3 regions of the Mesorhizobium salmacidum genome follow, and region 2 is predicted to be linked to each of the others. Evidence: predicted binding sites of a transcription regulator. Region 2 holds the regulator's gene; each other region holds the start of a gene.
What was found. The regulator PhoB, encoded in region 2, activates phosphate uptake and scavenging genes when phosphate is short. The targets are predictions, from matches to a motif close to TGTCATNNANCTGTCAT.

Region 1: phnC (phosphonate ABC transporter ATP-binding protein) is a predicted target of PhoB. The motif match lies at 1,740-1,756, and genes of this name have one in related genera.
Region 3: O7A60_RS25545 (PhoX family protein) is a predicted target of PhoB. The motif match lies at 1,716-1,732, and genes of this name have one in related genera.

Annotation. Positions count from the first base shown of each region.
Region 1 is NZ_JAPYKS010000003.1:177,371-181,167, reverse strand. Features, by position in the region: gene phnL (phosphonate C-P lyase system protein PhnL) at 1-238, shown strand, start outside; gene O7A60_RS05430 (DapH/DapD/GlmU-related protein) at 235-852, shown strand; gene O7A60_RS05425 (DUF1868 domain-containing protein) at 994-1,704, shown strand; gene phnC (phosphonate ABC transporter ATP-binding protein) at 1,835-2,692, shown strand; gene phnD (phosphonate ABC transporter substrate-binding protein) at 2,803-3,711, shown strand; gene phnE (phosphonate ABC transporter, permease protein PhnE) at 3,769-3,797, shown strand, end outside.
Region 2 is NZ_JAPYKS010000004.1:301,768-305,564, forward strand. Features, by position in the region: gene pstB (phosphate ABC transporter ATP-binding protein PstB) at 1-694, shown strand, start outside; gene phoU (phosphate signaling complex protein PhoU) at 720-1,427, shown strand; gene phoB (phosphate regulon transcriptional regulator PhoB) at 1,447-2,136, shown strand; gene O7A60_RS07890 (ROK family protein) at 2,139-3,386, opposite strand; gene xylF (D-xylose ABC transporter substrate-binding protein) at 3,658-3,797, shown strand, end outside.
Region 3 is NZ_JAPYKS010000023.1:15,077-18,873, forward strand. Features, by position in the region: gene O7A60_RS25545 (PhoX family protein) at 1-1,652, opposite strand, end outside; gene O7A60_RS25550 (hypothetical protein) at 1,931-2,401, shown strand; gene O7A60_RS25555 (response regulator transcription factor) at 2,593-3,255, opposite strand; gene O7A60_RS25560 (sensor histidine kinase) at 3,252-3,797, opposite strand, start outside.

The DNA of each region.
Region 1 (3,797 bases), on a different contig from region 2:
GCAGCAGCGCGTCAACATCGCGCGCGGTTTCATCACCGAACATCCGATCCTGCTGCTCGACGAGCCGACCGCATCGCTCGACGTAACCAATCGCGACGTGGTGATCGAACTCATCGCCGCCAAGAAGGCGGCAGGCGTCGCCTTGCTCGGCATCTTCCATGACCACGAAGTGCGCGAGGCGGTGGCCGACCGCATCATCGACGTCACCGCCTTCGCTCCGGGAAAACTCGCCGCATGACCAGGAAATTGTCGGAAACGCCGCTGGTCCACCCGACAGCGGAGGTGCACAACTCGACGCTCGGCCGCTGGACCGAGATCGCCGACCGCAGCCGGGTCTCGGAAAGCGAACTCGGCGACTATTCCTACATGATGCAGGACTGCGCCGTCTGGTGCGCGACGATCGGCAAGTTCGCCAACATCGCGGCCAGCGTGCGCCTCAACGCCACCAACCACCCGACATGGCGGCCGACGCTGCACCATTTCACCTACCGTGCCTCCGACTATTGGGACGACGCCGAGCACGAGAGCGAATTCTTCGCTCAGCGCCGCGCCAAACGCGTCACCATCGGCCACGACACCTGGCTCGGCCACGGCTCGACCGTCCTGCCCGGCGTCACCGTTGGCGATGGTGCTGGGGTCGGCGCTGGCGCGGTCGTCTCGAAGGACGTCGCGCCCTACACCATCGTCGCCGGCGTGCCGGCCAAACCGATCCGCGAGCGCTTCGACCGCCGCACCGCCGAGCGCTACCAGGCGCTTGCCTGGTGGGACTGGGACCATGCCAGACTGCGTGCCTCGCTCGCCGACTTCCGCGAGCTGTCGGCCGAGGCGTTCCTGGAGAAATACGAGGGATAGAGCAGCTCCAGAAAAAGTGGGAACCGGTTTTCCGTTCGCAATTGCAGGCAAGGAGACATAGCCCTCACATCGACGTCATGAGCGACACTGTTTCATATCCTTGACACATCACCGGGGCAGGGGTGTTCCAAGGAGATTGCCATGCTCGACACCATCAGACCCTCGCTCGCGGGATTCTTTGCCGGCTCCAATCCGACGCCACCGGCGCATCTCGGCACGCGCTATGACGTGTCAGGCAACTTTCTCCTCGAGCCCGGCAACACCGTCGTGAGCCATCTGGTCAGCGGCTCGCCATCCGAAGCCGTGGTGCTCGCTGTGCGCGATCGGATGATGGCGATGCCGGATGCCGACCGCCTTGCCTTCACGCCTGTCTCCAGCCTGCACATGACGCTGTTCCAGGGCATCATCGAATATCGCCGCCGGTTACCTTACTGGCCACGGGACGTGCCGCTCGACACCGGCATCGACGCCATGACCCGCCTCTATCTGGAGCGCCTGAAGGGTTTCCAGGGCGCCGGTCCGTTCAACATCAAGGTGCTCGAGATCGTGCCGACCGGGCTCACCGTTGCCGGCGCGACCGACGAGGATGTGCGCATCATGCGTGAATGGCGCGATGCGCTGGCCGTGCCATTCGGCTACCGGCACCCCGACCACGACAATTACGTCTTTCACATCACCTTCGCTTATCAGATCCAGCGTCTTGCCGACGACAGGGCCGTCGCATGGCAGACGCTGTTCGACGATTTCCTGGCGCTTTTCGCGCGGCAGGCGCCGGTGATCGAGATCAAGGCTCCAGCCTTCTGCGCATTCCGCGACATGGAGCATTTCGAGGAATTGCTGGTGCTCGGCTGATCGCCGGCAGGACGCCGGCGGTCGTATCTGTGGAGCGTAACAAAACTGACATGCTGGCGACACGGCAGGTTCATGTGGCTGCGTTAGGCGAGTGCCTGACGATCAATATGGACCGGACTGGAACCAGCCCATGTCAGCAAGCTCTGCCACGCTCGAAATTCGCGGTGTCAGCCGACGATTTGGCAAGAACACCGCCGTCAGCGACGTCAACATCTCGATCCCGCAGGGGCAGATGGTCGGCGTCATCGGTCGTTCGGGTGCAGGCAAGTCGACGCTTCTTCGCATGATCAACCGTCTTGTCGACCCCAGCCAGGGGTCGATTTTTTTTGACGGCGCCGAGGTCTCCCGCCTGCGCGGGTCGCCGTTGCGGCGTTGGCAGCGCGACTGCGCCATGATCTTTCAGCAGTTCAACCTGGTGCCGCGCCTCGATGTGCTCACCAACGTGCTGCTCGGCAAACTGAACCACCGTTCGACCCTGTCCAACCTTCTCGGCATGTTCTCCCGTGCCGAATGCGCCGAGGCGGTCGCCGCGCTCGAGCGGCTCGACATCGCCCGTACGGCACTTCAACCCGCCGGCACCCTGTCGGGCGGTCAGCAGCAGCGCGTCGCGATTGCCCGCGCCATGATGCAGCAGCCGAAGGTGATCCTCGCCGACGAGCCGATCGCCTCGCTCGACCCGCTCAACGCCAAGGTGGTGATGGATTCGCTGCAGGACATCAATCTGCGCGAAGGCATCACCGTCGTCACCAACCTGCACACGCTCGATACCGCCCGCACCTGTTGCAACCGCATCATCGGCATGGCCGCCGGCAAGGTCGTCTTCGACGGGCCGCCCGAAGAGCTCAACCGCGAAGCGGTGCGTCTAGTCTATGGCGCCGACAGCAATGGCGGTGAGATATCGGAGGTCATCACCTCCACCAGCGTTGCCTTCAAGCAGAAGATCGCCGCATCCGCCGGACCGCTCGAACCCGCATTCCCGGGATACTGAGCCCATTACGGGCATAGCGAGCAGCCTGGATCGTCCGCCCGCGTCAAGGGCACTTGTCAAGATCAAGAACGCTGCCGGCGCGGGGCCGGAACCTACAGGAGAGATAGCAAATGTTCAGGAAGATGGTTTTCGGTGCCGTTTCGGTGCTCGCTATGGCCACCAGCATGGCCCACGCCGCCGATACGAAGGAATTTCGCGTCGGCATTCTCGGCGGCGAAAACGAAACCGACCGGCTGCGTAACTACCAGTGCTTGGCCGACCACCTGAAGGCCGAGTTCGGCTTCGAGAAGGTTTCGCTGTTCCCCGCCGCCGACTATGACGGCGTTATCCAGGGCCTGCTCGGCGGCACGCTCGACTTCGCCGAACTCGGCGCTTCCGGCTATGCCAGCGTCTACATCAAGGACCCGAAGGCGGTCACCCCAATCCTCACCACCCAGCAGACCGACGGCGCCACCGGCTATTATTCCGTCGGCCTGGCGCTGAAGACCTCGGGGATCACCGACATCAAGTCGGCCAAGGGCAAGAAGCTCGGCTATGCCGACCCGGATTCGACCTCCGGCTACCTGATCCCGCTGACCCAGATTCCGAAGACCACCGGCGCCTCGAACGAAACCTTCTTCGCCTCGACCCAGTTCAATGGCGGCCACGAAAACAACGTTCTGGCCGTGCGTGACGGCAAGGTCGATGTCGCGGTCGACGATTCCTCGGGTATAGGCGACTTCAAGAACGGCTACACCTCCGGCACCTTCCACAAGGAAGTCGCCAAGGGCGCCGTCGACCCCAACGATTTCGTCGAAGTCTGGCGTTCGGGCCTGATCCCGAACGGTCCGCTCGTCGTGCGCACCGCGATCGGCGACGACATGACCGCCAAGCTGACCGCCTTCTTTACCGACCTGCCCAAGAAGGACAAGGCTTGCTTCGAAGGCGTCGAAGGCGGCGATTTCACCGGCTATGTTCCGGTGAAGCCGGACTTCTACAGCGTCATCGTCGAAGCCCGTAAGGCAGCCATCGGCGGCTAACGGCGAAATTGCAAAGGGGCGGTATCTCAGATACCGCCCCTTTTTGCATCTCCGATCATGACCCTTTCCGTGACAGCCGCCTCCGG
Region 2 (3,797 bases):
GGACATCACGTTGTCGCTGCCCGAGCGCAGCGTGACGGCCTTCATCGGACCGTCGGGTTGCGGAAAGTCGACGCTGCTGCGCGTCTTCAACCGCATCTACGAACTCTACCCCAAGCAAACCGCCGAGGGCCAGGTGCTGCTCGACGGCCAGAACGTTCTCGATCGTTCGCAGGATCTCAACCTGCTGCGGACCAAGGTCGGCATGGTGTTCCAGAAGCCGACGCCGTTCCCGATGTCGATCTATGAGAACATCGCTTTCGGCGTCAGGCTCTATGAGAAGATCAGCAAGGCCGAGATGGACGGCCGTGTCGAGCAGGCGCTGAAGCGCGCCGCATTGTGGACCGAGGTCAAGGACAAGCTGAACGCCAGCGGCCTCAGCCTGTCGGGCGGCCAGCAGCAGCGTCTTTGCATCGCCCGCACCGTGGCGGTGAAGCCGGAGGTCATCCTGCTCGACGAGCCGGCCTCGGCGCTCGATCCGCTGTCGACCGCCAAGATCGAGGAACTGATCGACGAGTTGCAGGCCGACTACACGATCGTCATCGTCACCCACAATATGCAGCAGGCGGCGCGCGTGTCACGCCAGACGGCTTTCATGTATCTGGGCGAACTGGTCGAATTCGACAAGACCGAGAAGATCTTCACGTCGCCTCGCGAGAAGCGCACGCAGGACTACATCACCGGCCGCTTCGGCTGATATCACGCATACGAGGACCAGGATCATGGCCGAACATACAGTCGCAGCCTTCGACGAGGATCTCGGACAGATCAGCAGGCTGATCAGTGACATGGGCGATCTCGCCGGCACGATGGTCGGCGGCGCCACCAAGGCGCTGCTGAATTCCGACAACGCGCTGGCACAGCGCGTCGTCTCCGACGACGCCATCATGGACGCGCGCCAGCGCGAACTCGACGACCGCGCCATCACCCTCATCGCCAAGCGTCAGCCGATGGCCGACGATCTGCGTCATGTCGTCGGCTCGATCCGGATGGCGGGCGATCTCGAGCGCATCGGCGACCTTGCCAAGAACATCGCCAAGCGCGTCGGCTCCGTCGGCCTCTCCGCCACGCCGCGCGACCTGTCGCATTCGATCGACTCCATGGCGCAGCTGGTGCTGATCCAGGTGCAGGGCGTGGTCGAGGAATATGCGGCCGGCGATGCCGCCGCACTCGCCAAGCTCAGGAATGACGACGAACGCATCGATGTCAAATACACATCGGTGTTCCGCGAACTCCTGACCTACATGATGGAAGATCCGCGCAACATCACGGCTTGCACGCATCTTTTGTTCTGCGCCAAGAATCTCGAACGCATCGGCGACCACGTGACCAACATTGCCGAGAATGCATATTATGTGCTGACCGGCACGCAACTGCCCGCCAACCGTCCGAAGCAGGACGAGACGGCGATGTCGGTGCCGGCGGCTTGACGGCAGGGATGATCAATCGATGATCGCGCCACGCATCATGGTGGTGGAGGACGAGGAGCCGCTCGGCGTGCTCCTCCGCTACAATCTGGAATCGGAAGGCTACCAGGTCGAGGTGGTGACACGCGGCGACGAAGCCGAGATCCGCCTCCAGGAGAACGTGCCCGACCTCCTGGTGCTCGACTGGATGGTGCCGGCGGTTTCCGGCATCGAACTCTGTCGGCGCCTGCGAATGCGGCCCGAGACCGAGAGGCTGCCGATCATCATGCTGACGGCGCGCGGCGAGGAGAGCGACCGTGTGCGCGGCCTCTCGACCGGTGCCGACGACTATCTGGTCAAGCCGTTCTCGACACCGGAATTCATGGCCCGGGTCAAGGCGCTGCTGCGCCGCGCCAAGCCGGAAGTGCTGTCCAGCGTGCTCAAGGTCGGCGACATCGTGCTCGACCGGGAATCGCACCGGGTCTATCGCAAGAAGAGCGAGATCCGGCTCGGACCGACCGAGTTCCGCCTGCTGGAATTCATGATGCGCCATCCCGGCCGCGTGTTCTCGCGCAGCCAGTTGCTCGACAATGTCTGGGGCGAGACGATCTACATCGATGAACGCACCGTGGACGTGCATGTCGGCCGGCTGCGCAAGGCGGTCAACAACGGCCGCATGCCGGACGTGATCCGCACCATTCGCGGCGCGGGCTACGCGATCCGCGAAGACTGAAATCAGGCTACATTCTTGCCCGAAACGCCGGGCCTCGCCAGCACGCCCGGCGCGAAAATCTCCTGGTCGACGAAGGTCAATGCGCGCATGGCGCAACCTTCGCGGATGAGCGGCAGCTCGTTCGGCTCGGTGTCGAAGGAAATCGATTCCGAATGCTGGCCGCCGGCGGTCTGGGCGATGGCCTCGCGCAAGGCCGGCTCGATCAGGTCGAAGGCGGCGGCGCTGACGCCGACCATGGCGACGGGTGCGGGATCGATCAGCGCGAACAGGCTGCCCAGTCCATAGCCCAGCGCCTCGCCGGCCTTGCGATAGGCTTCGCGCTCCGGTCCGTCTTTCTCCCTTGCCGTCGCGGCGAGTGTCCGCATCTGCGCATCGCTGACATCTGCGACCGGTTCGGCGTCCTCGCCAAGCTGCCTGGCGTTGCGCCAGATGGCGTAGTTGCCGGCATAGGCCTCGACGCAGCCGCGCCGTCCGCAGCGGCAGAGCGCGCCTCCCGGGCGATGGATCATGTGGCCGAACTCGCCTCCCGATGAATGCGTGCCGGTGAACAGCTCGCCCTTCAGCACCAGGCCCATGCCGATGCCGTGCGAGAGCAGGATGGCGATGAAGTCGTCGCGGTAGCGTTCGGGGTCGCGCCAGCGCAGCGCCACCGCCATCATGTTGCAGTCGTTCTCCATGGTGGCGGGGATGCCGAACTCGGCTTCAAGTATGTCGGCGAAGGGAATGTCCGTCTGCGGCGTGATCGGCGACCACAGCATCGCACGCGCTTCGGTGTCGGTGATGCCCTGGATCGCCAGCGCGATGCGGGCAATACTGCGGACGTCGAGATCGGGGTCCTCGAGGCGCCGCCGCACTATTGCCGTGCATTCGCCGATCAGCGCCTCGCGCGACATGGTCAGCGTGTCCAGCCGGCGCTGTTCCTCGGCGACCACCTGGCCGGAATAATCGATGACGGCGACGGACAGGAAATTCAGCGACAGCACCACGGTCATCACAGCCGCGGCCTCGGGGTTGAGGCCAAGACCGACCTGCGGCCGGCCGCGTTTCAATGAACCAGCCTCGTTCGGCTTGCCTTCGGTCAGGATACCCTCGCCGATCAGGTCGGCTGATATTGCCGAGATGGTCGAGTGGCTGAGGCCGGTGGTGGCGGCGATCTCGGTGCGCGAGGGCTGACCACCCTGACGCACGGCTGCAATCACCATGGCGCGGTTGCGCCGGCGCAGATCGTCGTGGCGGATTCCGACCGACATGCTTCCCACATCCTCCCCGTCGCCGCGGTTCTTGACACCCCCTCGAACCTCTCCGGCAATGGGCCGAATACTGGCAGATGCGGCAGGAGCTGTCATTTATTTATTGCGGGACTCGAAAAAAGCTTCCCGGCACCTCAAAATCCATCAGGATCGATGTTGACAGTGTTCCGACGATGGATCAGTGTTTTTTCGAGGCTCGAAAAAATAGGGCCTTTGTGCGGGCCTTCGGGCCAGTTTGGTCGCGCCATACGCGGCGCAGGGAGGATATATCATGAAGAGATTCACAGTCGCCATCCTGGCGGGTGTCGCCATGTCGCTGACGCTGGCGTCGGTGGCGCAGGCGAAGGACAAGGTCATCGGCGTTTCGTGGTCGAATTTCCAGGAAGAGCGCTGGAAGACCGACGAGGCCGC
Region 3 (3,797 bases), on a different contig from region 2:
TCGATCGCGCAATTGTCGGGCATGCCGAACCAGCCATGGGCCGTCGTCGCGGTGGAGAAGGTGGCGCCGACATCGGCTACCGCCGGATCGCCGCATTTCAGCAGCACTTCCCATTTGCCCTTCGTGGCGGCGAAATCGCCGCCGTCCTCGACGATCTCGATGATGTGGCCGAAGGCATTCCCGGCGCGCGGGTTGGCGGCATCGACCTGATCGGCCTTGCGCTTGGAATTGTTGGTCAGCATGACATAGACCTTGCCGTTGCCGGCGTTGGGCTGGATGTCTTCCGGCCGGTCCATCTTGGTGGCGCCAAGCAGGTCGGCGGCGCGGCGCGTCTCGATCAGCACGTCGGCCTGGCCGGCAAAACCGTTTTCCGCCGTCAGCGGACCCTGCCCGAACACGATCGGCATCCATTCGACCGAGCCGTCCTCGGCGAATTTGGCGACATGCAGCGTGCCGTCGTCGAGCAGGTCCTTGTTGGCCGCGCGGTCGCCAGCGTTGAACATGCCCTTGGTGACGAACTTGTAGACATAGTCGAAGCGCTCGTCGTCGCCGAGATAGAAGACGACGCGGCCGTCCTTGGCGACGATCGATTCTGCACCCTCATGCTTGAAACGGCCCATGGCAGTACGCTTGAGCGGTACCGAATTCGGGTCGTTGACATCGACCTCGACGATCCAGCCGAAGCGGTTGGGCTCGTTCGGCTCCTTGGCGAGGTTGAAGCGGTCATAATGCGCGCCCCATTCATAGGCGCCTTCCGGTATGCCGAGGCGCTTGTAGTTGGCGGCTTCCTTGTGGCCCTCCGGCAGCTCGCCGGAGAAATAGCCGTGGATGTTCTCCTCGGCCATCACATAGGTGCCCCAGGGCGTGACGCCGCCGGCGCAGTTGTTGATCGTGCCGAAGACTTTCGTTCCGGACGGATCGGCATTGGTCTTGACGCGGTCATGGCCGGCGACCGGGCCGGACAGCGCCATCTCGGTGTTGGAGGTGATGCGGCGGTTGAGCTTGCCGTCACGCACCACCTGCCATTTGCCGCCGTCCTTGCGGATCTCGACGATGGTTCCGCCATGGGCGGCCATCTCGACATCGACCTGCTCCTTCGAGAGCGGCGCCACCTCGGCCGACTTCTTGCCGTCCTTCTCCACGATCTTGACGATGCCCGGGAACATCAGATGCGGGTTGGTGTATTCGTGGTTGACGACCAGCAGGCCGTGTTCCGCCGAGCCGTCGATCGCGATATAGCCGACATAGTCGTTGTTATAGCCGAACTGCCTGGCCTGGGCTTGCGCCGACTGCCTGATCGGGTCGAATTCCGGCGAATCGGCAAACAGCGGATCGCCCCAGCGCAACAACACGTCGGCGTCGTAGCCCGGCGCGACATGGTGCTTGTCGTCGATACCGGCCTCCAGCTCGTCGAATGTGAAGGCGGAGCCTTCCGCGGCGCGAGCATCGTCGGCGGCGATCATTGCCAGCGGGCTGACGGTGGCGGCGATCGCCGAGACGGCAAGCGAACCCTTGAGGAAGCCGCGGCGCGAGAACCGCGCGGCGATAATCTCGCCCATCGTGCGGTTATCGCTGGGATTGTTGGCCGGGCCTTCGTTTTCCTCGAGCAGGCTGGTGCGGAATCGGGCATCGGTGGGGCGATGTTCGGTCATGGGAACCTCTGGCTTGGATTTGGCTGGATTTTGTTGCCTGTTCGACCGCCTTACCGTCGACTGATCACATTTTCGTGACATCGTATCCGCGCTGCCGCTCCCTCACGATACCGGTTTTCACGCCGGGGCCTGGGACTTTAGTCCAATCTTGCGCCTGCAAAGGTCCTGGGGGACAAACGCAACGGTCGGAGGCCGCTTTCGGTCACCATGTCTTTCGGCGATGTTGGTTGCACTGCAACGTTGGGGTGAGCGCGCCGGCTCAATCGACGGAGATCAGTATGCACGGATCGATTACGGCCCGTTGTTGTCGCCTGGCTCTGAGATCGGCGGCGCTTCTGGCGCTGACCGTCGCTCCCTATGGAATTGCCTTCCATGGATTCGTGCCTGGAATCGATGCCGCGACCGCACATGCCGACAGGGGTGGTGGCAATGGTGGCGGTGGCAACGGCGGTAATGGCGGCAACGGCGGCGGTAACAGTGGCGGCAGCGGGAATAGCGGGAACAGTAACGGGAATAGCGGCGGCGGGAACAACGGAAATGGCAAGGGCCAGCGCGACAAGAGCAGCCATGTCAACGCCACCACTGGCGACGAGGTCGACGTGGACGGCAACAAGATTACAGTTCAGCACCCCGACGGTATGACGGAAAACATCGAGAACGGCCGTTTCAGGATGAAGGATGCGCTCGGCCGCACCATCATCGACCGCCCGGCCACACCGGCCGATGTCAGCCGTCTCAAGGCGCTGTGAATTTCGGCTCTGTGAATTCGGCCTTGTGAAGCTGGTCAACAGGCAACGACCAGTTTCACACGTCACCTCCGCCGCCCCCCGGCGGAGGTGACCTCCTTTGCGCGGCATTCCAAATGCCCCGAGGGCTTATTCCAGGAAAAAACGGTTTGCAGCGCTTTCTCCTGGCGGAATTACGCAGACGCTGAACCGCTCTATGAGCGGTCCGTCTCGCGGTCGCGAAACTCGCGCATCATGAGGGCTGCTTCCGTGCGGTTTCGCACGCTGAGTTTCGACAGCACCCCCGTCATGTGGTGCTTCACGGTCTTCTCCTGCAGTTCCAGGCGCAAGGCAACTTCCTTGTTGCTCAGTCCCTCCGCCACCAGCCGCAGGATTTCGGTCTGACGGCCGGTGAGTTGCCGCAGCCGGTCCGCCACGCCGTTGGCAGGCTGCAGGGACTGCACATCGGAAAGCAGCCGGGCCGACAACATCGGCGAAAGATAGCTTTCGCCGGCCGCCACGTTGCGCAGGATATCGGCAAGCGAGCGCGACCCGACGCCTTTGAGGACATACCCGCGCACGCCCGCGTTCAGGGCCTTGGTCACATCGCCATTGGCCTCTGAAACGGTCAATAGGACGATCTTCTGGGCGGGATGGTCGGCAAGGATGCTTGCAACCGCGGCCAGGCCGCCGCCCGGCATCGAAATATCGAGCAGCAATATGTCGGGCTGCATGGTCGAGACGATGCGTTCCGCGTCCTGCGCGGTCGCACCTTCTCCGGCCATCTCGAAGCCTCCGATCTCCGACAGGCTGCGGGTCACGCCTTCGCGGAACAGCGGATGGTCGTCGACAATGGCGATGCGAATGGCGTCCATTATGCTTGCTCCTCGACTGAAAGACGGATCACCAGCTTTGTGCCTTTCGGCCCGGTCAGGGTTTCGAATTGTCCGCCGATGCTTTCAACGCGCTCCCTGAGGCCGGCCAGCCCCAACCCCTCGGCCCGCGCCGGATCGAAGCCCGGCCCGCCATCCGACACTTCAACGAAAAGCCTGCCGTTTTTCATTCCTGCATGCACCGCCTGATCCTTGCCCCGCCCGTGGCGGTAGGCATTGTTCAGCCCCTCCTGCACGAAGCGATAGATGCTGATCTTCTCAGAAGCGCCGGGTTCGGGCAAATGTCCGGGCAGGGTGAGCCTCACCGACGTGCCCGTCCGGTGCTCATGTTCCTCGACGGCCAGCCGCAACACGTCCGCGGCCGCCGCCGTTTCTATCTGCGGCAGCACCAGGCCGGTGCAGATGCCGCGTATTTCGCGCATCGCGTCCTCGAGCGTCTTGCGGATCATGGCGACCTCGGTCGAGCGGCCTTCACTGCCATGGCCGTCGCCGGTGAACACCGGACTGTCCATGCGCAGCGCCGCCAG